DNA from 2 places in the Hominilimicola sp. genome. Region 2 is predicted to be linked to the other one. Evidence: predicted binding sites of a transcription regulator. Region 2 holds the regulator's gene; the other holds the start of a gene.
The links. Region 2 encodes Rex, which represses fermentation and respiration genes when NADH is low (regulators of the CRP and FNR family bind a similar motif). Its sites were predicted from a motif close to ATTGTTAANNNNTTAACAAT; they were not measured.
Positions count from the first base shown of each region.

Region 1: the regulator Rex is predicted to act here: its motif matches at 11,193-11,212, upstream of adhE (bifunctional acetaldehyde-CoA/alcohol dehydrogenase).

Region 1 is NZ_JBKVWU010000021.1:2,799-27,323, forward strand. It holds gene ACLTU0_RS04110 (glycosyltransferase family 2 protein) at 7-1,017, opposite strand; gene ACLTU0_RS04115 (CDP-glycerol glycerophosphotransferase family protein) at 1,020-2,204, opposite strand; gene panD (aspartate 1-decarboxylase) at 2,229-2,612, opposite strand; gene panC (pantoate--beta-alanine ligase) at 2,627-3,466, opposite strand; gene panB (3-methyl-2-oxobutanoate hydroxymethyltransferase) at 3,468-4,304, opposite strand; gene ACLTU0_RS04135 (Rossmann-like and DUF2520 domain-containing protein) at 4,301-5,110, opposite strand; tRNA gene ACLTU0_RS04140 (tRNA-Leu) at 5,254-5,342, opposite strand; gene ACLTU0_RS04145 (peptidylprolyl isomerase) at 5,462-6,457, opposite strand; gene ACLTU0_RS04150 (hypothetical protein) at 6,684-7,688, opposite strand; gene ACLTU0_RS04155 (zinc ribbon domain-containing protein) at 7,693-8,160, opposite strand; gene adhE (bifunctional acetaldehyde-CoA/alcohol dehydrogenase) at 8,408-10,993, opposite strand; gene ACLTU0_RS04165 (TrkA family potassium uptake protein) at 11,329-11,985, opposite strand; gene ACLTU0_RS04170 (TrkH family potassium uptake protein) at 12,007-13,359, opposite strand; gene ACLTU0_RS04175 (TrkH family potassium uptake protein) at 13,435-14,877, opposite strand; gene trkA (Trk system potassium transporter TrkA) at 14,898-16,250, opposite strand; gene ACLTU0_RS04185 (NAD(P)H-dependent glycerol-3-phosphate dehydrogenase) at 16,247-17,236, opposite strand; gene plsY (glycerol-3-phosphate 1-O-acyltransferase PlsY) at 17,233-17,880, opposite strand; gene der (ribosome biogenesis GTPase Der) at 17,893-19,218, opposite strand; gene ACLTU0_RS04200 (DUF512 domain-containing protein) at 19,231-20,550, opposite strand; gene ACLTU0_RS04205 (OB-fold protein) at 20,661-21,914, opposite strand; gene ACLTU0_RS04210 (EamA family transporter) at 22,023-22,880, opposite strand; gene ACLTU0_RS04215 (NAD(+) synthase) at 22,906-24,525, opposite strand, start outside.
Region 2 is NZ_JBKVWU010000100.1:416-7,733, reverse strand. It holds gene ACLTU0_RS09305 (ABC-2 transporter permease) at 1-411, shown strand, start outside; gene ACLTU0_RS09300 (Gldg family protein) at 423-1,829, shown strand; gene ACLTU0_RS09295 (DUF4340 domain-containing protein) at 1,826-3,205, shown strand; gene ACLTU0_RS09290 (alpha/beta hydrolase) at 3,208-4,005, shown strand; gene ACLTU0_RS09285 (redox-sensing transcriptional repressor Rex) at 4,163-4,801, shown strand; gene ACLTU0_RS09280 (Asp23/Gls24 family envelope stress response protein) at 4,814-5,629, shown strand; gene uvrB (excinuclease ABC subunit UvrB) at 5,650-7,318, shown strand, end outside.

The sequences.
Region 1 (24,525 bases), on a different contig from region 2:
TCAAATTCAGTCGAATTTATGTTTCAAAATATGAAGCACAATTCTTACATAAATCGCTCTGTAATTTTTCTTTTTCATACTCTTAAAAATCGGATGGTTGATTTCTATACCGTCACAAGATATATCGTCCATAAAAATATCCGTTATTTCTTTTAACCTCGCATACCTTGCATTGCGGTTTAATTTCAAGTTCGGATTAAACAAAAAGCAGAAACTTCCGAATGTTTTATGAAAATAATCGTCATAAATTCTCTGCAAAACGTCCTTGTTATTTCTGTTCCAGCTTAAAACAATGTCCTTAACGTACATTGTAGACTGTCTTGACGTATCAAAAATATCAAAGCGATACTTATCCCAAAATCTTTTATATGAGTTTACATAGTATCTGCAAAGTACATCGCCGGTCATATAAAAACTGTCTATACAGTTTACATACCTTGCGACAAAAACATCGTCCTCGCTTTTTCTGAGCTTAGGAAACTCAATACCGTTTTTTCTGATTATATCGGTCTTGTATAGCTTAAACCAAGCCGCCCCTTGAATACCGCGTTCGCCGTACATAAACATATGCTCATAATAATCTTTTCGTGCATCTTCGCCTGTACGTTTAAGTCCGTCAGCCTTTTTGACAGTGCGGAAAACCTTTTCACCGTCAAACATAGAAAAACTGCACACAACAAGGTCGGTATTTTCATTTTCCATATAACGGACAAATTTTTCTATCGCATTTTTTTCAAGATAATCGTCTATATCAAAGAAATATATATAATCGCCCGTTGCTTTTCTAAGTGCCAGATTTCTTGCCGCACCGGGTCCTTCGTTGTTTTTGCCGAATACCGCAATACGTCTGTCCTTATCCGCCTCGGCAAGGCATTTCATATAACTTCCGTCTTTTGAACCGTCGTCAATTATTATAATTTCAAGATTTTCATATGTCTGTTCCGTTATACACTTAATTCCGCTTTCAACCCACTCTTCCATATTGTATACGGGAATTATGATACTTACTTTTTTCATACTCAACCTCTGTCGCAAATTTCTTTTATAGCCTCAAAATTACGTTGTGAATTATTTTCATCTCTAAGCGTAAAGAATTTATCAATTCTTTTTCTGTACTTATCATCAAGCACGCAACCGTTTTCAAGTATTCTGTCAAGTTCGTCTATAACGTCATTTTCATCATACAAAATTTCACCGAAACCGTCACGTTCATAGTCGAAATAACCTTCTTCGTAATGCTGTTGTCTGAATGACTCTTTGTCAAACTGATAGAAAATCATAGGTTTTTCCATATATCCGTAATCAAAAAACACGCTTGAAAAATCGGTTATAAGAACGTCCGATTTAATAAGTAAATTTTGCACCGTACTGTCATTGAACGTAACAATCTTAACTTGCTCGCCGCCTTTAAACGTATCAATAAATCTCTGAAACTCAATATGAGGATAGAAAAGCAATTCATAATTGTATTTTTCAAGAACGTTTTTTAATTTTTCACTTGCAAGAAAATTTGAATACACCTTGTAATATTCGCTTTTTACAAATTCTTTTTTGTCAGCCCCTTGAAGATTGTATCGCCAAGTCGGCATAAGCAAAACTTTTTTTGTCGGCTGTTCATTTTTATACAGTGCGTCATAACGGCACAAACCAAGCATTTGCACAACGCTATCCTTATATCCGTACAAGTTCTTGACATACTCGTATTCAGGCTTTGCCGAACACACAAACAAATCCAAATTCACATTATTGTTATACAAATATGTAAGGTTATCCTTGATGATACCGTGCTGTAAAAATATCTTTTTGCCCTTTATAATACCCTTTTTATCAGCCTTAACAAAAAAATCTATGTACGGTGTGTAACCCATAATATGTGTACTGATTTTTACTTTTGACAGCACAAGCGAAATGTAATGTTCAAAACTGTTATGATTTATAATTCTGCCGAGTTTTTCCACACGTTCTCTGTCAGCGGAATCTTTCGTTATTGCGTAAGCAATATTGATTTCGGGATGATTTGCGGTAATGTACTTGAACAAATAATACGCATTATCCCTTGCGTCAATTCCGCGCTCCGCTATAAGCCATAAATCCTTATACTTTTCTTTGTTTTTCGCAAAAGGTGCGACAATTACCGCCGCACCGTATTTTACGAAACAGGAAATATAATCCTTTGACTTCTTTATAAATGTATGCAAATTCATATATATCCCTCCAATATGCAAAGATTACTTTATTTCTCCGTGTTTTTCATACTGCGTGATTTGCGACACCTTGTTGTCGTCATCAACAAATACAACTGTCGGCCTGTGTTCTTTTGCCTCGTCCGCCGTCATATTGCAGTATGCCATAATAATAACTTTATCACCCTTTTGAACACATCTTGCCGCCGCACCGTTAAGGCATATAACGCCCGAATTTTCTTCTCCGGCTATTGTATACGTTTCAAAGCGCTGACCGTTGTTTACATCAACTATCTGCACCTTTTCATATTCAAGTATACCGGACGCTTTCAAAAGTGCCGTATCAATCGTTATACTTCCGACATAATCAAGTTCTGCCTGTGTAACGGTTGCACGATGTATCTTACCTTTAAGCATTGTTAATTCCATTGCTTATTTTCTCCTTACTCCATTATAAAATTATCTATTAAACGTGTTTTTCCGATATATACCGCCATTGCGCAAAGGAGCGGCTTTTGTACTTTTTCAAGTGTTTCAAGCTGATTGAAGTCAACCATTTCCACATAGTCAATCTTTGCAAGAGGTTCTTTTCCAATCTCCGCTTTGATTGCCAAAATAATTGTCTTTACGTCTGTTTCGCCGTCTGCAATCATCTTCTTGCCGATTTCAAGCGAACGTGAAAGGCATAGTGCCGCCTTGCGTTCGTCTGCGTTTAGATATGTGTTTCTTGAACTCTTTGCCAAGCCGTCATTTTCACGAATTATAGGACAACCGACTATTTCAATATCAAAGTTCAAGTCCTTAACCATCTTCTTTATAACGCATAACTGCTGTGCGTCCTTTTGACCGAAATATGCTCTGTCAGGCTGAACGATATTGAACAGCTTACTTACAACAGTACACACACCTGAAAAATGAATAGGTCTTGTTTTACCGCAAAGTACCTTTGTAATCTTGTTCATATCAACAAATGTAAGTGCATTGTCATACATTTCATCAGCTTCAGGATTAAATATAATTGACGCACCCGCACTTTCGCAAAGTTTCGCATCCGCATTAATATCTCTCGGATAACTTTCAAAATCCTCGTTAGGACCGAACTGTGTAGGATTTACAAAATCACTTACAACAACTCTGTCATTTTCCTTTACCGCACGCTCTATAAGGCTTTTATGTCCTTCGTGAAGATAACCCATTGTTGGAACAAGACCAACCGTAAGTCCTTCCTTTTTCCATGCTTTAACTGTTTTCCTTACTTCATCTATTGTTTTTACTATCTGCATTTTATTCTTCCTCCGTTATTTGTTTCATAACTTCTTCACTCATTTTAAACGAATTTTCCTCTTTTGGGAATGTACCGTTTTTCACTTCGCTGCAATATTCCTTAAAGCAATTTTTCATACTCTCGCCCAATTCACCGTATTTCTTTACAAACTTCGGTGTAAAATCGGAATACATTCCAAGCATATCCTGATATACAAGCACTTGACCGTCACAGCCGTTGCCCGCACCGATTCCTATTGTAGGAATTGAAAGAATTTCCGTTATGTATGTTGCAAGCGGTGTCGGTACACATTCCAAAACAACCGCAAATGCGCCGGCTCTTTCAACCGCTTTTGCGTCATCTATAATTCGTTTTGCGTCATCTATATTTTTGCCCTGAACCTTAAAGCCGCCGAACGCGTTGACCGATTGAGGCGTCATTCCGATATGACCGACAACAGGAATAGACGCGTCTACGATTTTTCTTATATGTTCCTCAAATTTAACTCCGCCCTCAAGTTTAACCGCGTCGGCATGACCTTCTTTTATGAGTCTGCCTGCGTTCACAACTGCGTCATACACAGATGTTTGATACGACATAAACGGCATATCCGTTACGACAAGTGCATTTTTTGCACCTCTTGCAACGATTTTACTGTGATGTATCATATCATCCATTGTCACAGACAATGTACTGTCATATCCCATAATAACCATACCAAGCGAATCGCCTACAAGTATTGAATCAACGCCTGCCTCGTCCTCAAGTTTTGCCGTTGTGTAATCATAAGCTGTAAGCATTGTAATTTTTTCACCGTCAGTTTTCTTATTTTTAAAGGTTACTGTTGTGTTTTTCATTCTATTCCTCCGTTTTTCATATCAAATATAACATTTGTCAGTTCTTTGTATAACTCTCTTGTTCTTTCATCAAGCACTTCAATATGTTTTTCAACAGTCGCCATATCCCCTCTTGCCGCAGGTCCTGTGATTGCTTTTTCACAACCGACTTTAAGTATATTGTCCATATTGCACTTCATCAGTGTTGACAGTGCACTCTCACTTTCCGACTTTGAAAAACCGCACTCCTGTAAAAGCTCCGTTGCCTTATAGCAAACCGATACGACAAAATTTGACGCAAAACACGCCGCCGCATGGTATTTGGCTTTATTTTCCGGTGTAATAATCTTAAATCTGTTACCGCATAATGAAAGAATTTCTGAAACAGTATCAACTGCTTTTCCGCCACCTTCGACAGTAAAAAAAGCGTTTGATATTGCATTTAATGACGTATGCTTGCTGTTAAATGCCAGCATCGGATGAACACTGCAAACATTTTCACTGTCTGCACCTTTAAAAATTTCACTTGACACAGAGCCGCTGCAATGACATATAATTTTCTCTTTTAAATTCATATCCTTGATTTTGTTCCAAATCGTTTGGATATTATCATCATTTGTAGTTATAAAAATTATGTCACTATTATTTATAAGCTTTTCACGGCTGTAAAGCTCAAAATCTTCTGTATTGTTACTTCGTGACGAGAAACCGATTACATTTACGCCCTTGCTTCTGAAATAGTAAGCCAGACTCATACCGCATTTTCCCGCTCCGATAAATCCTATTGCGTTTATATTATCACCTCCGATAATATCACCGCAACGCACTAAATGTCAGGTGCAATTTTCTTCCGAAATACCGCCCATCAGTTTTATTTTATCATATTTTGTTTTGTATTACAATATTATTTCACTAATTAATATTATATTTTTTCAACAAAAAATGACTTAGAACAAAGTTCTAAGTCATTTGGTGCCGATGACCGGGGTCGAACCGGTACGGGAATTTCTTCCCACGGGATTTTAAGTCCCGGGCGTCTGCCAGTTCCGCCACATCGGCATACTTGTCAACAACATATGAAATTATACCATACTTTTTGACATTAGTCAAGACTTTTGTACGAAAAAAGATTAAAAAAGCAAGTCTGTTTTTATAACAGACTTGCTTGATTTGTCATTTTATTTAGCCTCTGTTGTAGGTTCCGCCTCTGTTGTAGGTTCCGGCGTATCCTTTGGCTGAATAACCATTTTATCAATCTTATCTTGGTTTACCTCTACCTTGATACCCAATTCTTCAGCTTTCTTTTCAAGAGCCTCTTCTTGTTTCTTTGAAGTGACTGCCGACTGAACTGCTGATTTATTGTTTTCCAAATACTCACCAAACTTTGAATCCGATTCGTCTATCGGTAATCTTTTTATGATGTGATAACCGTAATCTGATTTACACATTGTGATTTCGCCCGGCTCGATTGACTTTGTCGCATCTTCAAATTCAGAAACCATTTCACCGTCTGTAAAGAAGTATCCGTCTTGATTTGATTCCATACCCGGGTCTTCATTGTATTCCTTTATAAGTGCATCGAAATCTTCACCGTTCTTTGCTCTTTCAAGAATTTCGTTTGCTTTCTTTTCAGCCTCTGCAAGCTTGTCTTCATCAAGATCTGCACCTGTCGTCATATCCTTTGTTGAAATAAGAATATGCTTTGCTCTTAAATAATTATCTACGAAATACTGCTTAACTTCATCATCTGTCGGTTCTGCAACGTCAAGCTGATCCATTATCTGCTTTGAATATGTTGATGCCGAAATAATTGTTTCCATTATATCATCATCAACACCGTACTTTTTAAGCAACTTATCGCCGGCTTTTTTACCGCCCTGTTGAGCCTTAAAATTTGAAATAGTGCTTTTAACTTGTTTAGCCTCATCGTCGGTTAGAGTTATATCCATTGCCTTTGCAACTTCTTTTAGAAGATATTCTTGCTTTAGATTATCAACTGCGGTGTCTACGTCCTCTGTACCCATTCCGTAATTTGCGAAGAAATTAACCGCACCTTCCGTAATATTAGTATCGCCTATTTTCATAACAGTTTGACCGTTTCCCGAACAACCTGCAAGCAACATTGCACCAATCAATGATACACTTGCTATTTTTCCAAATCTGCCAAAATTCATAATTATATTCCATAGCCTTTCTGCCCACAATTATTCTATTCTAACGCTTATCAGCGGGCAGATAAGTCGTTATATTCGTTATATGTTTAACACATACAACACATATTAGTATATTCCTTATTGACGTTTATGTCAATAGATTTAAAAAATTGTTTACAAAAAGGCCATAATTTTCTATCAAAAAAGACCATAATTTACTTATGATCTTTTCATGTATCATTCAATTTTATGAAAGCATTAATACAACTTCAAGCACAATCACAATTGCACTTAAAATGCTAAGCACGGTTACACCGAGAACGCATTTCTTTTTAAGTTTTACAAAACTCGATTCAAGTTCTGAAATTGTATTTTTTGTATTAAGTTGTGTATTTTTCAAATCGAACACACTGTCATTAAGTTTTGAAATCGAATTAAATGCTTGTTTAACTTCCGAAACACTTTTCGCTATTTCATCAACCGAATTTTTGATCTCGGAATAATTATCCTTATGTTCTTTCATTCTTTCGTTATCTTGAACATCAATAATATTCAACTTTTCCGAAATATCTTTAATCTTCGATTTCAAGCCGTCAATATCCTCTGACACATTTTGAATTTTGCTTTCAACATCATCAAATCTGTCTGACATTTCAGATACAGAAACAACGCTTTCGCGAATGTTATCAAGCTTATTGTCAATCTTTTCAACCGAATTTTTAACGGTATTCTTAACTTTTTCCTTTATACCGCTTTCGTCAACGGCATTTTTAATATCTTCCTTAATATCCTCTGCCGTTTTTACAACCTTTTCAAAAGAATTATCTTTCTTTTTTTCTTCTTTTTCGTTTTCAGCCTCAGTTGTATTTTCGGCTTCTTTTTTAGCTTTAAATTCATCAACCTTGCTTACAACCGTGTCTTTAAACTTTCTTGCACCGTTTTCAATGTCACCGGCTTTTTTCTTGAATTTATCGATAACACTTTGAATATTAATCGTTTCGTTCAAATTAATTCTTTGAGTGTTTTCAACAGGCTCTGCATCGGCATCATTATCTGTTTTTACATCGACATTTTTCAAAAATTCTTCATATTCCTCGTCAGTGCCTGTGTAAAAAGCGTCCTGACCGTCATATGATTCTATGTTCATTCCCTTTTTATCCATCTTGTCACCCTTATTTCCGTGAAATTTCTTAGCTATATCTCTGCCCTTTTCATAGGCATAATCAAAAAACTTATCAAATCTACCGGACATATAATTAATCCTCTTCTGTTTCAGGTTTTTTAGCGTTTATTATAACAACTTCATCATCGTCATAACTGTCTGTATCGTCTGAATTTACGTTGTAAATTCTTTCACCGCACTTTGAGCAGTACACATCATCAGAATGATTATACGCACCGCATTTCGGACACTTTACGTTTTCTTTAAGCTGATAAAGCTGTTCTTTAAGCTCGTTAACTTCCTCCGTCATAGCGTCGATTTTAGCGAACTTTTCTTCCATATCGTCAATCACTTCGCCTGTTGATTTATAATTTTCATATACAGACTTTCCAATTTCGGTATAGATGTCCTTAATTTTGCTTTTCGTTTCGCTTATTGAAAACTTTAATTTTGTTTGGTTTACTATGTTGTTTGTTTTCTCAATGACTGTTTTTGTCACCTGCACCGCGCTGTCCTTAGCTTTGTTTGCGTGTTCCTTTATTTTATCAAATACTTCTTCCATTTTAAAATCGCTCCTTCCTAATTTATTATATGCCGATTAAATTAATTATTTATATTATAACATAAAATGAGTGCTTTTATATGACATTTTCATTATTTTTTCGTTTCACAACAAATTCTGACATTACGTTATTTTGAATAAAAAGGAAAAGGGGCTACCTTTCGGTAACCCCCGTTGATTGATTATGGAATACAGAACTTTATATTCCGCAATCAATTATATACCTATTTCCGATAAATTTCAACAATTAGTTTACACCTTTATAAGCGTCTATCATAATCTGTTCAATTTCCTTAACAAGCGGCAACTTCGGATTTGCAGTTGTACACTGATCCTCAAAAGCCTTGTTTGCAATGTCAGGAACATTTCTCATATAAGTTTCTTCATCAATTCCGCATTCAGAGAATGACAACGGCTCATTAACTTCTTTCATAAGGTCTATAACCGCATTTATAAGGCTCTGTACGCCCTCCTCTGTTGTTTTTGCAGGAAGTCCCAAGAATGCTGCGATTTCAGCATACTTTTCATCTGCAATGAACTTCTTATACTTAGGGAATGACACAAACTTTGAAGGTGTTGACGCATTATACTTAATTACGTGCGGCAACAATACTGCATTTGCTCTGCCGTGAGGAACGTGATACTCACCGCCGATTTTATGAGCGATTGAGTGATTTAGTCCCAAGAATGCGTTTGTAAATGCCATACCTGCCATACAACTTGCATTGTGCATTTTTTCTCTTGCCTCTGCGTCCTCAGCACCGTTCTTGTATGCTCTCGGAAGATACTTGAATACAAGCTGAATAGCTTTCATTGCAAGACCGTCTGTGTAATCCGACGCCATTACAGATACATATGCCTCAAGTGCGTGTGTAAGCACGTCAAGACCTGTGTCGGCAGTTGCTGATTTCGGAAGTGACATTACAAACTGCGGGTCGATAATCGCAATATTCGGTGTTAGTTCGTAGTCTGCAAGAGGATACTTCATATTATTCTTCTTATCAGAAATAACCGCAAAACTTGTTACTTCACTACCTGTACCGGAAGTTGTCGGAATAGCTACAAGTTGTGCCTTATTACCCATCTTAGGGAACTTAAACGCACGTTTTCTTATATCAAGGAAACGAAGTCTCAGTGAATTAAAGTCTACATCAGGGTGTTCATAGAACAGCCACATACCCTTTGCGGCGTCCATTGCACTGCCTCCGCCAAGTGCGATAATTACGTCAGGCTTAAATTCGTCCATCATCTGTGCACCGCGTTTTACTGTTTCGATTGACGGGTCAGGCTCTACATCTGAGAAAATTTCACAATGAACGTGCTCCGTTCTCTTTCTTAGGTAATACAAAATCTTATCTACATAACCAAGAGAAACCATACCCGGGTCTGTTACGATAAATGCACGAGTGATATTCGGCATTTTTTCAAGGTACTGAATTGAATTATGCTCAAAATAAATCTTATCCGGAACTTTAAACCACTGCATATTTACTCTCCTCTTAGCCACTCTCTTCTGATTTATAAGGTTCACCGTTGTAACGTTACCGCTGACACTGTTACCGCCGTAGCTACCGCAGCCAAGTGTAAGTGACGGCATATTTGTATTATAAATGTCACCGATTGCACCGTGTGATGACGGTGAATTTACGATAAGACGGCTTGCTTTCATTGTTGCAGCATACTTTTGAATTACATCTTCATCATTTGCGTGAATAACAGCCGAGTGTCCCATACCGTGGAACATAACCATTTCTTCTGCTCTGTCGATTCCTTCTTCTGTTGAATCAACGATAAAGTATGCAAGTACCGGACTCAACTTTTCTCTTGAAAGCGGATATTCAGGACCTACGCCGTCAAGTTTTGCAAGAAGAATTTTCGTACCCTCAGGAACTTTCACTCCCGCTTGCTCCGCAATCCATGTTGCAGGCTTACCTACAATTACAGGGTTTACAGCACCCTTTTCACTGTCGATGCAGTAATCGCTAAGCTTTTTAATTTCGTCAGGCTTTGCAAAGTAGCAGCCGTATTTCTTCATAAGTTTTTCAAATTTCGGTGCGATTGCCTTATCTACGATTGCGGCTTGTTCAGACGCACAAATCATACCGTTGTCGAATGTTTTTGAAAGGATAAGGTCGTTAACCGCTTGTTCAAGGTCAGCACTCTTATGAATGTAGCAAGGTACGTTACCCGGACCGACGCCAAGTGCAGGCTTACCTGTTGAGTATGCCGCCTTAACCATTCCGCTGCCGCCTGTTGCAAGAACTGTTGCAACACCCGGATGATTCATAAGTGCGTTTGTTGCCTCGATTGATGGGTATTCAATCCACTGTATACAGTTTTCAGGCGCACCTGCCGCAACTGCCGCGTCAAGAACTATCTTAGCAGCCGCCGCACTGCATTTTTGAGCGCCCGGATGGAAACCGAAAATAATAGGGTTTCTTGACTTAACGGAAATCAAAGCCTTAAACATTGTTGTCGATGTAGGGTTTGTAACAGGTGTAACACCACATACAACGCCTACAGGCTCTGCTATAATTTCGTAATCTTCAAGGTCGTTTTCAGCAATAACACCAACTGTTTTTTCATTCTTGATTGAATGATAAACATATTCTGTTGCAAACATATTCTTGGTTATTTTGTCCTCATACACGCCTCTGCCTGTTTCCTCAACAGCCATCTTTGCAAGCTCCATATGCTTGTCAAGACCTGCAAGAGTCATTGCCTTTACGATTGTGTCAATCTGTTCTTGATTAAGTGCCATAAATTCGTCCAAAGCCTTTTGTGCTTTTGCAACGTAGCCGTCAATCATTTCATTTACGTTAATCTCTGCCATAATAATTCCATAGCCTTTCTGCCTACGGGTTGTTAGTTTTTCTTTGCATCTTATTGTAGGCTGATAAGATGTTTTTACAGAAGACTCTGTTTTGACATAGTATGAAATCTTCCGAATTTTTATTATTGACTTTGTTTATTTAGATTGATAAATTTTTATCGTTATTTATTTATCAATCTTTACAACACTATTATATGAGATTGTTAAACTTTTGTCAATAGTTTTTTTGATATTTTTATTCTTTGTAAGTTTTTCATATATAATTCATTACTTTCTTGTTTAAAACAAACAAAAAAAGTATTGCATTTTCAGCAATACTTTTTATATACAGTCTTTTATATACTTTCCAATCTGTTTATCGACTCGGTATCTCCTACAAGCACGACAATATCGGTATCTTTAAATTTGTATTCGGGTTCAGGTGAAATATTCACCTTACCGCCGTTATTACTCTTTATCGCAACAATATTTACGTTATATTTTTTACGAACAGACAATTCCATAATGCTCTTGCCTATCCATGTGTTCGGTACAACAGCGTCCACAATACTGTATTCGTCCGACAATTCGATTATATCAAGCAATCTGTCAGAAACAAGTTCTATTGCGGCTTTAATGCCTGCCTCCTGTTCGGGAATTATAACATTATCCGCACCGACTTTTTTCAGTACGGTTTTGTGCATATTATCCTTTGCTTTACAGACAACCTGCTTAACTCCCATATCTTTTAGTGCAAGAGTTGTAAGTACGCTGTCCGTTATATCGTCACCGCCGATACACACGATTGCACAATCCGAGTTTTTCACTCCAAGTTGTTTTAACAAGCTTTCGTCTTTTGCGTCGGTACAAGCCGCTCTTGTTACCAAATTTGCAATAGCGTTTATTTTATCCATATTTTTGTCTATCGCAAGCACTTCATAACCCATATTAAAAAGTTGCGTTGCAACAGATGTTCCGAATCTGCCCAATCCTATTACTGTAAAAGTTTTCATAACAAATCCTTAGCCTTTCTGCTATCCGACAATGAAATTACATTCCGGATACCTTATATCATTAGTTTTTCTGATGCGAGTCATAAACACAACGCTTATAGTCATAATGCCCACTCTGCCGAAGAACATATATACAATAAGCAAAATCTTTGTAAATGTGGACGCGCTCCCCGATACACCGACCGAAAGACCGACCGTACTGTATGCCGACGCCACTTCGTATATCGAATTTATCAAATCTTGATTATCAATATAACTTATAAGCACCGAACCGCCCACAACAAGCACAAGCCACAATACAAGCAATGCCATTGCTTGAAGAATAGTCGTGTGTGCAATTCTTCTGCCGTGAATAACAACATCAGATTTGCCACGCAATACGGAAATCAAAGTCATTATTACAAGTACAGCCGTTCCGAGCTTTACGCCGCCCGCAGTCGAGCCTGAAGCGCCACCTATCATCATAAGCACCGTTCCCCAAGCCTTTGACAAGTCGGTTAAATTATTCTGTATAAGTGCGTCAAATCCGGCCGTTCTTGTTGTGACCGACTGAAAGAATGACGCCAATATTTTCTGACCGACACTTTCAGCACCGATTGTATTTATGTTGCCGTATTCAAGAATGAAATACACAAATGTACCCACGACAATAAAAAATATCTGTGCCAAAATTATTACTTTTGAATACACGTTAAGTTTTTTCCACGATTTTTTTGCGATAATATCCTCCCACACAATAAAACCCAATCCGCCTATGGCAACAAGTATCGCAAGCGTACAAAGTACAAGCGGATCGTGTCTGTATGAAAGCATACTTTTTCCGTCACCGATTATATCAAATCCCGCATTGCAAAATGCCGATACGGAATGAAATATACTAAACCACATTCCTTTAAAAAATCCGTATTTCGGTACAAAACGTATTGAAAGCACTATCGCGCCCAACAATTCTATAATTCCCGTTATATGCAAAACGTGCTTTGCAAGTTTGACTATTCCCTCAAGGCTTTCCGTACCCATTGTCTGTGCTATAAGCATTCTGTTTCTAAGTCCGATTTGTCGGTTTGAAACTATAAACACAATACAAAGTATCGTCATAAATCCCAAACCGCCGAGCTGAATTAAAAACAGTATCACCGCTTGTCCGAACAAGCTGAAATATGCACCGACATTTATAAGCGTAAGTCCTGTTACGCAAGTTGCGGACGTTGTTGTAAACAGTGCCGACAAAAACGGCGTCACAACTCTTTCTTTTGACGAAATCGGCAACATTAAAAGTAATGCTCCGACAAGGATAATCAACGCAAATCCAAACGAAATACGTCTTGCCGTATTTATTCTTTTGTGAAATAAAAATTTTCTGATAATATTCATATTTATTTGCTTTCTCCAAAAAATACTCAAAAATCACATCTTCCGATGTGATTTTCGGAGCTGTCGTCAGGCTCTTTAAGTTCGTTTCCACGCATACGGCGAAAACAATATAAGTATCGGATAAAATTCAAGTCTGCCTACAAGCATACCTATTGACATCACTATTTTTGACAATGCCGAAAAATCGGCAAAACTGCCTGTCGGGCCTACCAATCCCAATCCCGGACCAATGTTGTTCATAGTCGCAATTACGGCAGTAACCGTTGTTGTGAAGTCCTTATTATCAAAGCTGATAAGGAGAATTGACACAGCCGCAAACAACATATATACAACGAAATATCCCAACACACCGTTTACGATATTCTTTTCAACCGTTTTGCCGTCAACCTTAACCGAAAATACACTTCGCGGACTTACCGCCTTTTTTATTGAGTGAGTGGCTGTTTTCATAAGTATAATAAATCTTGTAACTTTCATACCGCCGCTTGTTGAGCCTGCACACGCGCCGACTACCATCAATAGTACAAGTATAATCTGCGAAAGCATAGGCCAACGAACAAAGTCGGCAGTTGAATATCCCGTCGTTGTCATAATTGACGACACTTGGAAAAATGAATATCTGAATGCTCTGCCAAATCCGTGATACACAGGCATAATATTAAGTGCAATAATTACCGTCGCACCTATCATCATTCCTATATACCACTTAACTTCGTCATTACTCTTTATCTGTGAGAATTTTCTTGCAATTATCAAGAAATACACGTTAAAATTCAATCCGAACAACATCATAAATATACCGATAACATAATCGATATATGCACTGTTATAATACGCAACGGAACTATTCTTTATTCCGAAACCACCTGTACCGGCTGTGCCGAATGTATGGAGCAAGCTGTCAAATACAGGCATACCGCCGAACAGCAAAAGCACAAATTCAATGACCGTAAGTGCTATATATATTCCGTAAAGTATTCTAAGTGAAAACTGCCATCTGCTTGCAAGTTTGCCTACAACAGGTCCCGGCATTTCCGCTCTCATCATATGAGTTGTTCTTGTATCCTTTGACGAAAAAATTGCCATTGCAAACGCAAGTACACCCATACCGCCGAGCCAATGGGTAAAACTTCGCCAAAAAAGCAAGCTCTTGTCAAGCGCCTCGACATTTGTAAGTATAGATGAACCGGTTGTTGTAAAACCTGACACCGTTTCAAAAAAACTGTCCACAAAACTTGGTATCTGACCGCTGATATAAAACGGCAGACAACCGATTATTGATATTACAATCCAGCCTATCGCAACGATAAACATTCCGTCACGTCCGTAAAGGCTTTTATTTTTCGGTGCTTTTGCAGATACACAAAGTCCGATTAATACGGATATTACTATCGGTATTACATACGCCAAAGCTATTGACTCACCGTAAAACAAAGACAATCCCAAAGGTGCAAGCATTGTTGCCGCAACGGCTACAAGTATTCGTCCTACGGAATATGCTATCATCCTATAATTCATATCTTTTCCTTTCGTAACCGCTATGCAAGTATATCGCCGAGTGTGGTAATATGATGTGTTGTCACAATCACAACAGTATCACCGACTTCAAGTTTACTCTCACCGTCCGGCAGTATAATCTTGTTATTTCTGAGAATTGCCGCAATCAAAACATTACGTTTCATCTTAATCTGTGAAAGCGATTTTGAAGTAAGCTCGGATTCTCTTGTAACTCTGAATTCCATAGCTTCGGCTTTATTGTTTACTATTCGGTAAAGAGTTCTCATTTCCGTATCCTTTGCCGATTTCATTGCTCTTGCGTAACCGATTATAATATTCGCGGTTATGTTTTTAGGCGTAACGATACTGTACACGCCTGTGTTTTCCATAAGCTCCGCAAACGAAAGACGGTTTACCTTTGTTACAATCTTATCGACAAATCTTGACTGCGAATACATTGATATAATCATATTTTCTTCGTCAATACCCGTCAGTGCAACAAGCGAATCAACTCTGTCAATGCCCTCTTGTGCAAGAACGTGCTTATCCGTTCCGTCGGCACACACAATATCCGCTTTCGGCAAATGCTCGGTCAATTCCTTACATCTGTTCATATTGTGTTCTATAATTTTAACCCTTATGCCGCTTTCAAGAAGCTGTTTCGCAAGATAAAACGATATTCTTCCGCCGCCGATTATAATTGCGGTTTTAACCTTTGTGTTTATAACACCTATCTCACGCATAAATTTCGCAACATCTCTGTGAGATGCGGTTATGTGAAGTTTATCTCCGCTTTCGATAACAAAATCACCGTTCGGAATATACACCTCGTTACCGCGTTGCACCGCACATATAAGAAGTTTTATCTTAAACTTTTTGTATATCTCAAAAATAGCTTTTCCGCAAAGTGCGTTATCCGAACTGATGTTAAATTCAATAAGTTCAATTCTGCCTTTTGCGAAAGTTTCTGTTTTGATTGCGGCAGGAAAACGAAGTATTCTCGATATTTCGCAAGCAGTTGCGTATTCGGGATTTACTATAAGATTTATTCCGAGAGCGTTACGCATAAAATCAAGCTGTTTAAAATATTCTCTGTTTCTCACTCTTGCAACACATCTGCCCGCACCGAGTTTTTTAGCCATAACGGTACAAAGTGCGTTAAATTCGTCATTTTCCGTAACAGCAATAAATATGTCTGCCTTGTTAGCCTCCGCCTCGCGCAAAGCTTCAAGGTCAGTACCGCTCCCGCATACGCACCTTACATCATAATCATCTTGAATTCGGTCGCAGATTTCACTTTTAATATCAATAAGAACTACGTCATCGCCCTCATAATTAAAATCCTCTACAAGCTTTCTTCCGACCTTACCGCCGCCTACTACGATTACATTCATTTTTCTTCTCTTTTCTCCCGCGTCATAAGCAATAATACCGCTTCTCTTGCATTTCTGCCATTGTACAAAATATTATAAGCTTCTTCAACAATAGGCATTTCAACATTATATTTGTGTGCCATTTCATATGCCGCCGTTGCGGTGTTTACACCCTCAACAACCATATGAACGCTTTCCAAAGTTTCCTTTAAACTCTTGCCTTGACCCAAAAGTATTCCGGCACGTCTGTTTCTCGAATGCATACTTGTGCAAGTTACAATCAAATCACCTACACCGCTAAGTCCCATAAATGTCTTTTCATTTGCACCCATAGCCTTGCCGAGTCTTGCAATTTCAGCAAGACCTCTTGTCATAAGTGCCGCTTTTGTATTGTCGCCGTAACCAAGTCCGTCACTTATTCCCGCACAAAGTGCGATAACGTTTTTAAGTGCTCCGCCAAGTTCAACACCGATTATATCGGTTGAAGTGTACACTCTGAACATATCGCCCATAAACACGTCTTGAATAAATTTAGCCGTATCAATATGCTCCGACGCAACAACATTTGTTGTAGGAAGTCCTCTTGAAACCTCTTCTGCGTGTGACGGGCCGCTCATAACAGATATATCCGCCTGCGGAATTTCTTCTTTATACACCTGTGAAAGACGTAAAAGTGTACCTTCTTCAAGTCCCTTTGATATATTTACTATTTTCTGTCCCTCTTTAACGTGCGGCGAAAGCTGTTTCGCCGTTGTTCTCGTTGCCGGTGACGGTGCGGCTGTTATAATAAGCTCCGCTCCGTCTGTACATTCAGCCATATCGTGACTGCAATAAATTGTATCCGGAAATTTCACTCCCGGCAAAAATTCTTTGTTTTCTCTGTCTTTTTTCAGTCTGTCCGTTTCTTCCTGTATCCACGACCATAAATATACATTATGTCCTCTTGAAGATAAAAGTATCGCTATGGCAGTTCCCCAACCGCCTGAGCCAATTACTGCAATTTTCATTTTACTTCTCCTTTTTTTGCTCCAAGTTTGTTTTCCGTACCGCTAAGTAATCTCTTTATATTTGCATGATGTCTTGCTATTAAAAGTCCGCCGATAATAACAACGCACACAAGCTGAATTGCATCAACGTTCTTTGTAACAATCATTTTAACGATTTCTATAACTATGTACATTGCACCGCCCAAGATTGAACCGAGCGATACATACCTTGTTACTGCCATAACCGCTATTGCAACAACAGCCACAATAAGTCCGACTTTCCAGTCAAGCATTAACACAACGCCCAGCGAAGTCGCAACGCCTTTGCCGCCTTTAAATCCGAAGTAAAGCGGAAAATTATGACCGAGAATTACGCATACACCTGCGATATAGCTTATAACAGGATATATTTCATCTGTACCCGCAATATTTTTTACAAATCTTGATAAAAGTATCACGACTATGCCTTTTAACACGTCAAGCAACAGTGTTATAACACCCATTTTCTTGCCGTATGTTCTTAGCATATTCGTTGCGCCCGCATTTCCCGAACCGCTTTCACGGATATCCTTACCGCTCAGCATTTTTGAAAGCAGTATAGAAAAATTAACCGAACCGATTAAATATGATACTATTGCCGTCAGGGCAATTATTAAATATGTCATAACTATCTCCCATTACATCTTCTTTTCATTTTTCTCTCTTACGATAAACTTTATAGGTGTTCCCTCAAAACCAAATGCCTCACGCACTTGATTTTCGATAAATCTCAAATATGAATAGTGGAACAAATCCTTCGAATTTGCGAACAAAATAAATGTCGGCGGTGCTGTTGCGGCCTGTGTACCGTAATAAACCTTTAAACGTCTGCCCTTGTCTGATGGCGGCTGTTGCTTTGCCATTGCTTCGTTTAAGACGTCGTTAAGCATACCGGTTGTAATTCTTCTCTTGTGCTGCTCATTTACTTTCTTGATAAGTTCCAAAAGCTTGTCAACTCTCTGACCTGTCTTTGCACTGATGAATATAATTTCCGCATACGACATAAACGCAAATTCTTCACGCACACGCATTGTAAAGTTTTTCATAGTCTTTGTGTCTTTAGAAACAATATCCCACTTATTAACCGCAAAAATACAAGCCTTACCCTGCTCGTGAGCATAGCCGGCAACCTTTGTGTCCTGTTCTGTAATACCCTCGTTTGCGTCAATCATAATAACGCACACGTCACTTCTGTCAACCGCCGCAAGCGAACGTACAACACTGTAACGCTCTACGTTTTCGTCAATTTTACCGCGTTTTCTCATACCGGCGGTATCTATAAACAAATACTTGTCGCCGTTCTTTTCGTAATGTGAGTCGATTGCGTCACGCGTTGTTCCTGCGATGTTACTTACAATAACTCTGTCCTCACCCAAAATTTTATTTATAAGCGACGACTTACCTGCATTAGGTTTACCGATTACCGCAACTTTAATTTCGTCCTCGTCATCTGACGTATCTGCGTCCTCAGGGAACAAGTGAGTAACTTCGTCAAGCAAATCACCTACACCCAAACCGTGAGTTGATGAAATAGCAATCGGATCGCCAAGTCCCAAATTATAAAACTCATAAAATTCAAACGGCGGATCGCCTGTATTGTCAACCTTGTTTACGGCAAGCACAATCTTTTTCTTCGCCTTTAAAAGCATTTGTGCAACGTCCTGGTCGTTTGCCGTAACACCGTCCTTTACGTTTGTCATAAGCACAACAACGTCTGCCATTTCAATGGCAAGCTGTGCCTGACGGCGCATTTGTACAAGGATTTCGTCCTTTGACGCAGGCTCGATACCGCCTGTGTCGATAAGCGTAAAGTGCTTATCAAGCCACACTGCATCAGAATAAATTCTGTCACGCGTTACACCCGGTGTGTCCTCTACTATACTTATTCTCTTTCCTGTTATCTTATTAAACAGAGTCGATTTTCCGACGTTCGGTCTGCCGACTATCGCTACCAATGGTTTCATATTCTTCTCCTTTTAAAATTCAAGTTCTTCTCCCAAGATTTTCTCAATAAATTCATATCCGTCATTTATGACAGGCTCTATCTTCACATTCAACGCTTCTTCAACGTCTGATACAGTCAAATCATCAAGAAAAATCCCGTCTTCATCTCTCAGCATACTGTGCGGAATAAGCATTATATCCCCTATAGGCTTGTCTTTAAGCTGGTCGATTATATCTCCGCCCGTGACAAGTCCCGAAACGTTTACGCCTCCGCCGAAAAAGTTGTTTTTTATCGCATAAACAGTTATCTTTACGTCTGTCTTTTCCATAAGACGTTCCGACAAACCCGTTATAAAAGATGCCGCCGCCTCACCTGTTACAAGAGTTACATTTCTGTCATACTTTTTGTTTTTCACAAGTTTAATTGCCGAATCAAATTCTTCTGCCATACTGGCAATCAATCCTACACCGTTTTCAAGCTGCGGAAAACCCTCATACACTTCTGCGTCAGGTATAGGCAATTCCGCATTCAAATAAAATTCGTCAGAAAGATAAATTAGCCTTGTTCCAAGTTTATCATACAGTTTTTTCTGCCAAGTCTCAACTTGCTTTATTGTTTGTGCGGAAGTTTCCTTTGTAAACGGTTTCAGCGGATAAAGTCCGTCACGATAGCGTGTAAGACCGACAGGAACGATTGATACACTGTTTACATTCGGGAACAGTGCCGCCAGTTCGGATATTGACCTGTCAAGTTCCTTGCCGTCATTAATTTCGGGACAAAGCACTATCTGACAGTTCATATAAATATTATTAGCCGCAAACTTTTTCATTATGTCATAGCACTTACCCGCAAAACGATTATTCAGCATTTTACATCTAAGTTCGGGATTGGTTGCCTGAACCGATACGTTAATCGGCGAGACACGCATTTTTATAAGTCTGTCTATTTCTTCGTCTGACATATTCGTAAGCGTTACATAGTTTCCCTGCAAAAACGATAATCTCGTATCATCATCTTTAAAATAAACCGTTTCACGCATACCTTTAGGCAACTGATCTATAAAACAGAATATACACTTATTTCGACAACTTTGTGCCTCGTCAATAAGTCCCTCTTCAAATTCAATACCTATATCGTCGTAATCATTTTCAACCGTTATAACTTCGGTAGTACCGTCCTTTTTCAGTATTTCGAGAGTAACTTCATATTCGGCTGTAAGATAGCGATATTCCAGTATATCGTGAAAATCGTGTCCGTTAATGCTTATCAGCTTATCCCCGACTTCAATTCCGGCATCTTCCGCGATTGAATACGGTTCTATATATTTAATTGTGGTATTAACTTTTCTCATATTTTTATCTCCGCATTATTATCCAATATGTATTATTACACAAACACAGAAAAAAATCAAGGTATTTGGCAAAAATAAAGACAGCATACGCTGTCTTTATCAAAATTTATTTAATTTACTAAAACACAATCATTTAAAATTGCACTTCCAAGACTTCGTCCTGAACATCTTCCTAAAACAGTTATAGTTTGTCCTTGCGAAACATTGGTGATTTGCGACTTGCCTTCAGAAGAAAAATATGCCGTTACACCGTCTGCCACATATCCCGCCATAAGATTTACATATGCCGTTCCCAAGAAGAAAGTTTTGTCTATATTATAAACAGTACCCGTTACCAAAAGCATTTTACCTTTATATTTGTTTTCCGCACCAACATTATTTGTGTTGAATTCCTCATATAAAGTAGATGCATTTACTTTTATAGCCTCATCAATGGCTTTTTGTCTTGCCGCTGCCGCCTCTTGTTCAGCTTTTGCTTTCGCCTCTGCCACTTTCGTTTCCGAAGTTGATTTTATCGTTTCGACTTCCTTTTTTTCTTCCTCTTTCAAGTTCATTTTCAGCAATTCATCTGCCTCGTTAAGTGAACTGTCAAAGTTTCCGGCATTAAAATTATCTCTTATATTTTTTAATTTTTCGTCAATCAATTTTCTTTCTTCTATAGCGGCTTGTGCCTTATCCTTAAATTCATCAATATTTTTACTTATACCGTACTTCTGATAAACTCCCGATATTTGACCGACTTTTTCAACAACAGCCTCATTATTGCCTTTGTCAAATTCGCCCTTTATTTCAACATATGCAGACGCCACTTTTTTAATTTCGTCCACTTGACTTATCTGTGACTGTGTAAGTTTGTTTTTCTTTAATTCATCACATTTGCCGATTATGTCCGAAACCTTTGTCACATCAGAAAAAAGTTTTGTAACTTCTTCTATTTGTGTATCATTCTTTTTTATTTCTTCGTTGCGTTTTTCATAATCAATATTTAATTGGTTGATTTCCGATTTTGTAGGATATTCGGTAGTTACATTTTTCAAGTTCGCAACAACAGATGATAACGTTTGCATATCATCTCTAATTAACGCGTCCTTACCGCTCTCATATGTACGCAAATTTTGATATTGAGACAGTGTTTTACCCTTAATCTTTTTTATCTTTGAATAATATGTAATTGCCGCTTGATAATTTCCTTTTCCGCAATTATAATTGCCCATAATAAAATTTCTGTTTGCAAACACGATTATTGCGGCAATCAATATAATTGCAATAGGTATAATTATCGCTAATTTCTTTTTATCAAATACCTTTACCCTTTCAATAACTTTATCCTTTACTTCCACAACATTTTCTGAATTAGTATCCATATCTGTTCTCCCCTTTCACGTATTGCTTTTAGTATTCTTATATATACTACATATTAGAATACATATATAATATCATAATATATACAATATTGTCAAGTTAAAGAAGAGTTAATCGTATTTTTCCGTCAAAATTACCCCTATAATAATCAAACCACCGCCGATATACTGCACCAATCCCATTGTTTCGCCCAAGAATATCGCACCGAGTATTATTGAAGTAATCGGCTCAAACGCCGATACTATTCCAGCAGTTGACGCACCCTCACAGCGTACTCCCACTTGAAAAAGCGGCACTGCTCCAAGCGTTATAATAAGTGATATAGCCACCGACAGTATCCATGCTTTATAATCCATTTTCTCAAACACCAAGCTATCAGTTGTCAAACCGAAAATATATGTGCCGATACTCATAATAATCATAAGATAAAACGTAAGTTTTATATAGTCCATTTCGTCAAGTTTGGAACGATACATATAAACGACATAAAAGCTATAAAATATTCCCGACAAAATCGCAAGTATCACGCCGATTTTATCGGCTGTATTATTAAGGTCAACAAACATAAACATTCCGAGCGTGACAAGCATAACCGCAAGAAGTTTTATCTTCTTGATTTTTTCTTTGTACACTACCGCCGAAGTTATTACTATTATAAGCGGATATATAAAATGGAGCGTTGTCGCAAGTCCTGTTGAGATATAGTCATATGCGGCATAAAGTGAAATCATTGAAAACGAGCCACCCACCACACCAAGTAGAATTATATCTATAAGCTCTTTTTTTGTAAGTTTAAACGACACTTTTCTGAAAATCATTATAAAAAATAAAAGCGGCAGCATTAGGAATGTACGCAAAAAAGTAAGCGTAATTCCGTTTGCTCCGCTTTTGTATGCAAATTTAGCCAGTATCGGTGCAAATCCGTAAATAAATGCCGATAAAATTAAACAAACTTTACTCTTTGACACCGAAATCCCTCCATAGAATAGGGCGTTAAAGTGTTTCAAGCTCCTTCGCCCAAATTTGATATGAGGCGTCGGACGGCATTCGCCAATCGCCTCTCGGAGAAAGAGCAACACTTCCTACTTTCGGACCGTCAGGCAGGCACGAACGTTTGAATTGCTGTGCAAAAAATCTTCTGTAAAATACCTTTAACCATTCAAGTATAACTTCTCTGTCGTATATCCCATCAAACGCAACTTCAGCCAATCTCAGTATCTTTGACGGTTTTGAACCAAAACGCATAAGATGATACAAAAAGAAATCGTGAAGTTCATACGGACCGACAATATGTTCGGTCTTTTGAGATATTTTTCCGTCTTTCGGCGGAAGAAGTTCGGGACTTACAGGTGTATCCAATATGTCCTGTAATGTTTTCTTCAATATATCGTTATTTGTACGTTTCGCTTCGTAATCAACAAGGTAGCGAATGAGTGTTTTCGGAACACCTGCATTAACGCCGTACATCGACATATGGTCGCCGTTATACGTTGCCCAGCCGAGTGCAAGCTCGGACATATCACCGGTACCTATTACCAAACCGCCGCTTTTGTTTGCAACGTCCATAAGAATTTGAGTTCTTTCTCTCGCCTGAGAATTTTCATATGTCACGTCATAGACATTCGGATCGTGTTCTATATCCGCAAAATGCTGATTTACTGCCGCTTTGATATTTACTTCTTTTAATGTAACACCAAGCGAATTTGCAAAATTAACCGCATTGTTATACGTTCTGTCCGTTGTACCGAAACACGGCATTGTTACCGCGATTATATTCTTTCTGTCAAGATTAAGACTGTCAAATGCACGCACAGTTACCAAAAGTGCAAGTGTCGAGTCAAGTCCTCCGCTTACACCCACAACAGCCGTTTTGGCATGTGTATGGTCAAGTCGCTTTTTAAGTCCCAGCGACTGAATTGAAAGGATTTCTTCACTGCGTTTTTCACGCTTTTTGTCGTCTGACGGAACGAACGGCTGTTTATCGACATATCGTGTTATTTTAGTGTCCCCGATATTCATATCAAGTTTTACACTCATATATTTTTCACTGCCGACTATATTATAGGTATTGCTCTTTTTTCTCTCACCCACAAGTCTTTCCAAATCAAGCTCGGTATATACACATTCGTTGTTAAATCTTTTACTTCTTGCCAAAATCGTGCCGTTTTCGGCAATCATATTATCACCTGCAAATACAAGGTCAGTCGTTGATTCGCCGTATCCCGCATCGGAATAAATATAACCGCAATAAAGTTTTGCAGACTGACTTTTTACAAGCATTTCGCGGTATTCATCTTTTGCAATAACTTCATTGCTCGCAGAAAGATTTGCTATAATTGTTGCACCTGCAAGCGCGTGGTTGACCGACGGTGGCATAGCCGTCCACAAATCCTCGCAAATTTCAACCGCAAGAACAAAATCTTCACACGCATCTGTTTTAAATAATATATTTGCACCGAACGGTATTTCTTCACCGTTTATATTCACATATGTCACTTCATTTTTACCGGCCGTAAAATGTCTTACCTCATAAAATTCGGCATAGTTTGGAATATTGAGTTTCGGAACAAGACCTTTTATGTGTCCCCCGTTTACCACTGCGGCACAATTATA
Region 2 (7,318 bases):
TTTGGAATATTTATGGTAGGTGTGCTTATAACACTTATTTATCCTGTTATATTAGCGTTTACGGGTAATTTGCCGATTGCGGAAACAATAAGCTGTTATGTCGGCTTTATACTGCTATGTTCGGCAATACTTGCTATCGGTGCGTTTATGTCATCTATTACGGAAAGTCAGATTGTCGCTGCAATCGCCACTTACGGTGTATTGATTTTCACATTGCTTTTAGGATCGGTTGCGTCAAACGTTTCAAACGAAATAATTGTAAAAATTCTTTTGTGGTTATCGCCTGTACAAAGATTTTCGGATTTTACTCTCGGAATCCTTAACTTTGAACCGATAATTTATTATTTAAGCATCACCAGTCTGTTCTTATTCTTTACCGTTATGGTATTTGAAAGACGCAGAATGAGATAGGAGGATATGTAATGAATAACGTAAAAAAATATAAATTTGTATCTTCCGTTGCTATTGCAATAGCGGTTGTTTTGGTTATTGTTGTAAACGTATTTGTCAGCGTGCTTAACAACAAATTACCTTTAAAAATCGACCTTACGTCAAATAAAATGTACGAACTTTCAGATAAAACAAAAGAGTATCTTAAAAATTATGATACTCCTGTTGATATATATATTCTTGCCGGTGAATCGGAACAAGACGGAAATATTCGTACGGTGCTTGATAAATATGCCGCCGCAAATAAAAATATCAATGTTACAAATATTAATATGACATCTAACCCGACTTTTGGCAAGAAATACGTTACTGACGGCAAAAGTCTGCAATCAAATTCTGTCATTGTTGACGGCGGAGATAAGTTTAAAACATATACTATGACTGAATTGTACGGAGTAAATGCACAAACAGGACAGTATACATCACTTAATGTTGAAAATAAAATAACTTCGGCACTAAAGTATGTATCAAGCAAAACACAACAAAAGGCATACCTAATAAAAGGACATAATGAGATAGCTGTTGACGGTGCAAAAACTAAACTTGAATCAGAAAACTTTGAAGTTGGAGAAGTTAATACATTGACCGATGATATACCGTCAGACGCAAATATGTTGATTGTTGCAAAACCGACGGCCGATTTTTCAAAAGAAGAAATCACAAAACTTGATTCTTATTTGCAAAAAGGCGGTAATATACAAGTTTATCTTGATGTAGATTCAAAAAATCTTACTAACTTGTATGACTATCTAAAGTCATCATGGGGCATAGGTGTAAGCGATAACCTTGTAATTGAAACAGACACATCAAAATCCGTTTCGTTGAGCGGAAGTTCGATGAGTCTTGTCGTGCCGAACGTAAAATCATATGAATTTACCGACAGTATAATAGACAATCAAAGAACTTTGGCATATTTCCCATATTCAAGATTGATAACTCAAGAATTTGAATCAAATGGCGATATATCTGTTACACCTGTTTTGACAAGTTCAGAAAAAGCATACACGACTTCAAATTATGAAAATGTTTCAAAAGTCGGCGGCGAGCAGGACGGTGAATATCCGGTCAGCGAACTTTCGGTAGATGCAAAACACGCCTCATCGGTTTATGTATCGGGAAATACTATGCTTTTAACCATAGACGAAACAACACTTACAAATAATTACGGACTTGCAAACTATGATTATTTTATGAATTTGACCAACTTTATGATAGGTAACGAAGAAAGCTTTACTGTAGATGAAAAAACACTTGTAAACAATGTTATTACATTATCTGATTTAGGTCAAACAATTATTTTTGCATTTGTTGTAATTATAATACCGATTACCGTATTAATAATCGGACTTGTAATTTGGATAAAAAGGAGAAATCTATGAGTAAAACAACGAAAAGCATAATTATAGCCGCGTCAGTGATTATAGTGCTTATTGTCGGAACGATTGTTATAAGTAATATTGACACGTCAAAAGATAATAATGTTGATACAACCGATGATTTATACAGTATCTATTCAGCTGATACAACCGATATTTTATCTGTAAAGTCAGAGAGTGAAAACGGTACAATTACAGTAAAAAGTATAGGCGATTCGGAATGGTCCGTAAATGATATGGATGCGTCTGAAATAGATTCTTCAAAAGCCGGTGCGCTTGTCGGTACAATTTCAACATTGTCATCAAAAAACAAGATTGAAGAAAATCCGGCTGATTTATCACAATACGGACTTGACAATCCACAAGTCACTGTTACAGTTGAAAAGAAAAACGGTCAGATTGATAAAATGATTATCGGTGATTTAAGTCCGACACTCGGAGAATATTTTGTGATGAAAGACGGCGATAATACTGTCTATACAATATATGATTTTAAAGTTGATACTTTAAAAAAGCCTATCAGCTATTATAAAGAATTCAATCGTTTCAGCATTAATATTGACAATATTAATGACATTAAAATTGTCCGCAGTGATGAAACTATTGAAATCAGAATATTAAGCAATATAAATAACAACACAAATAATGTATGGGAAATGGTACAGCCGTATCAGAGCGGTGCCAATGATGACTATATCGATAACAAAATACTTGCTCCGATAGAGGAAATTTCACTTACTACACCGATTGAAAATGCTGACGGCGGTTTCAGTGAAAAGTCGCCTGTTTTAATGATAACCGTTAAGCCTTACGACAATTCAACAGGCAAATACGGCGAAGAATATACCGAAACACTTACAATTGGTCGCACAGACGGTGATATGACTTATGTAAAATATAAGGAACAGGTATTTAAAGTTTCATCGGACATTATATCTTTTGCGAATGACTCGTCATACAACATTGTAAGTAAATTGCAGGCACTTGTTGATATTTCGGAAGTTAAGAGTGTAACGGTAGAGTATAACGGAGCAGAACATACGATTGATATAACTCATAACGATTCGGATATGACTTTTGTGCTTGACGGTCAAAAGGTTGATACAAAGATAACACAAGCAATATACAAGAGCATTGTCGGTTTGGCGGTTGACGGAGTATATAAAGACGAAACACTCGGCGATACCGTTATGAAAATAAAATATAAAGGTATCAAGAGCAGTTCTGATACAGAAATCGAATTTAAGAGTATTGATGATTTGTACTGTGCTTTAATCCGCAACGGTAAAACAGAATTTACAATCAAGAAAAGTAAGCTTAATGAATTTATGGATTTATTCACTACTTATGGTGAAAATCCGGAAAAGCAAGGAGATTAATTATGGAGAATTTATGGAATGACGTGATTCCTTATTGGAACGAAGAATTTATAGAGGCTGATGAAACAGCGGTAAGAAAACCGACTATAACGGCATATCCTGCACATTCAAAAGGTGCTGTTATTATTTTTCCGGGTGGTGGCTATGTAATAAGAGCCGACCACGAAGGTACTGCATATGCTAAGTGGTTGCAGTCAATCGGTCTTACTGCATTTGTGGTTGAATACAGAGTTGCACCGTACAAACATCCGGCAGAAATAAGTGACGCAATGCGTGCTGTTAAATATGTCAGATATTACGCCGACAAATACGGCATTGATAAGGATAAAATTGCAGTTATGGGTTCAAGTGCCGGCGGACATTTGGCGGCCTCTGTTTCTGTTCATTATGATAAGAAAATGTATGAAGATACAGATGAAATAGATAAAGAAAGCTGTAAGCCTAATGCGACAATTTTGTGTTACCCTGTAATAGATATGTTCGAATACAGACATGATGGTTCAAGACAAAACTTGATAGGCGAAAGAGCATTACATTCTGATAAAGAGCTTATGTCGCTTTATAAACACGTCACACCTAATACACCGCCTACATTTATATGGCATACATCATCAGACCAGGCAGTACCGGTAGAAAATTCTTTGATGTACGCCGACGCACTAAGCAAAGTGCAAGTTTCGTATGAAATGCACATATACCCAATCGGTTCTCACGGCTTGGGCTTGGCAGACAGTATACCGCACGTTGCACAGTGGAAAGATTCTCTTGAAAAATGGATAAAACTTAATGATTTAATTTAAGTAACTAATGTCACAATAAGTCAGTATCGGCTTGTTGTGACATTTTTTTATATGTGTAAAATGTCAAAATACAAAAAAATACATTTAAAAAGACTATACAAAACGAAATGAGTGTGATATAATAAATGTTATATAATTAACAAGGGGTTTAGAGGACATGAGTGAAAATGAAAAGAAAGTTCCTACGGTCGTAGTTAAACGTCTGCCACGCTATTACAGATATTTGGGCGAACTTTTAAAGCAGGATATAAAGCGTATTTCCTCAAATGCACTTAGCGTAAAAATGAACGTGACTGCATCACAAATCAGACAGGATTTTAACTATTTCGGCGGTTTCGGTCAGCAGGGATACGGCTATAATGTCGAACATCTTTATAACGAAATCGGTGACATATTAGGACTTAATGACGGAGATACTACTGTTATAGTCGGAGCCGGTAATCTCGGCAGAGCATTGGCAAGTCATGATACGTTTGAAAAAAGAGGCTTTAAACTTGTAGGCATTTTTGATAATGACATTAATATAATTGGTACAAAAATCAACGGTATAGAAGTTATGTCAATAGATAAGCTTGAGGAATTTTTGAATTCGCATAGAGTTGACATCGGAATTCTTACCGTACCGAAAGCGGCAGTAATGGAAACGGCTGAAAAATTAGTTAATTGCGGAGTTAAAGGTCTTATGAACTTTTCGTATACCGAACTTAAATTCGATAAGGACGTAGCGGTGGAAAACGTTCACCTTTCAGATCCGCTTATGACATTGTCATACAAAATCAAGCAAAATCAGAATTAAGGTGTTATAATTATGAGAGTTATCGCATTTGTAGGTCCGAGTGGAACAGGAAAGAGTTACAGAAGTGTTATGGTTTCGCAACAATACGGAGCTGACGCTATAATTGATGACGGCTTGCTTATTTCTCATGGAAAAGTTATAGCCGGCACATCTGCCAAAAAAGAACCGACAAAAATTGCGTCTGTTAAACACGCACTTTTTATGAATCCGTCGCAGGTAAATGAAATAAAAAAAGTTCTTAAAAGGAATAAGATTAAGTGCCTTATGATTTTGGGTACATCTGACGGAATGGTAAATAAAATTGCTAAAAATATCGGTGTTCATGAGGTTGAACAAATTATAAGAATAGAGGATGTTGCAACACCCGAAGAAATGAATATGGCACTTAGAATGCGTACAGTTGAAGGGAAACACGTTATTCCTGTTCCGACATTTGAAATAAAGAAGGAATTTTCAGGATATTTCTTGCATCCGTTAAGAAGATTTCAAAAAAATCTTGATTCGGAAATAACAACCGCCGAGGCTGATAAATCAATTGTCAGACCCACATTCAGTTATATGGGTGACTATATTATCTCAGATAACGTTATAAATTCAATAGCAATACATGAGGCACAAAAGATCAATGGACTAATTAAGGTGCAAAATATAAACCTAAGAAAAACAGGACACGGTGTACATATAGATATGACAGTCATTTTACAATATGGCTGTGATATTTTTTCTGTATGTAAAAATATTCAGCTTGCAGTCAGAAATAATGTTGAACAATATACGTCGATAAATGCAAGAAGAATAAATATACTTGTTAAAAATCTAAGGAAATAACCAGTAAGAAGGGGAGCTGTATGGATAAATTTGAACTTGTTTCTGAATTTAAACCACAAGGAGATCAGCCGCAGGCAATTCAAACACTTGTTGACGGAATAAAAAAAGGCGAGAAATGCCAAACTTTGCTCGGTGTAACAGGTTCGGGAAAAACTTTCACTATGGCAAATGTCATTGCACAAGTGAACAAACCTACCATTGTACTTGCTCATAATAAAACCCTTGCCGCACAGCTTTGCAGTGAATTTAAAGAATTTTTTCCAAATAACTGTGTTGAATTTTTCGTGTCGTATTACGATTATTATCAACCAGAGGCATATATTCCGCAAACCGATACGTTTATCGAGAAAAATTCACTGACCAATGATGAAATAGATAAACTACGTCACAGTGCCACATTTGCTTTGCTTGAAAGAAAGGACGTTATAATCGTAGCAAGTGTATCTTGCATATACGGTTTGGGCGATCCTGAAGATTATAAAAATCTTATGCTTTCTTTGCGTGTAGGAATGGTAAAAGACAGAGATGAGCTTCTAAAAAAACTTGTTTCAATGCAATATGAAAGAAATGATATTAACTTTGTCAGAAACAAGTTTCGCGTCAGAGGTGACGTGGTGGAAATATTTCCGTCCAATAACGGTGAAAACGCTATTCGTGTCGAGTTTTTCGGCGACGAAATAGAACGTATTTGCGAAGTAAACGTAGTTACAGGTGAAATTGTAGGTGTAAGGCAACACGCAGTTATATCTCCGGCCTCTCACTATGTTACAACCAACGAAAAAATGATTGCGGCACTTGCAGGAATAGAGGCTGAAATGCGTGAACAGGTTAAGTATTTCAAAGAACGTGATTTACTTATCGAGGCACAAAGAATTGAACAGCGTACAATGTACGATATAGAAATGATGCAGGAAATAGGATTTTGTCAAGGTATAGAAAACTATTCAAGACATATAAGCGGTCGTGCTCCGGGAAGTGCACCGTATACGTTGCTTGACTATTTTCCTGACGATTATCTTATGATTATAGACGAGTCACACGTTACAATACCGCAGGTGCGTGCGATGTATAACGGTGACAGAGCCAGAAAGGAAACGCTTATTAAATATGGTTTCCGTTTGCCGAGTGCGGCTGATAACAGACCTTTGAAATTTGAAGAATTTGAAGATAGATTAAATCAGGTAATATTCACAAGCGCGACACCGTCAGATTATGAAAAAGAACATTCAACGGTTGTTGCGGAACAGGTTATCAGACCGACAGGACTTCTTGACCCTAAAATAACAATTAAACCTACCGAAAATCAAATTGATGACCTTATCGGTGAAATTAATAAGCGTACCGAACAAGGTTTTAGAACGCTTGTGACAACGCTTACAAAACGTATGGCGGAGGATTTGACCGATTATCTTACCGGTGTAGGTATTAAAGTTCGTTATATGCACTCCGATATATCGACAATCGAACGTGCGGAAATTATCAAAGATTTGCGTATGGGTGAATTTGATGTACTTGTCGGAATTAACCTTTTAAGAGAAGGACTTGATATACCCGAAGTTGCACTTGTTGCGATACTTGACGCGGATAAAGAAGGTTTCTTAAGAAGTGAAATGTCACTTATTCAGACTATCGGTCGTGCCGCGCGTAACAGTGAGGGACAAGTTATTATGTATGCCGATACGGTTACAA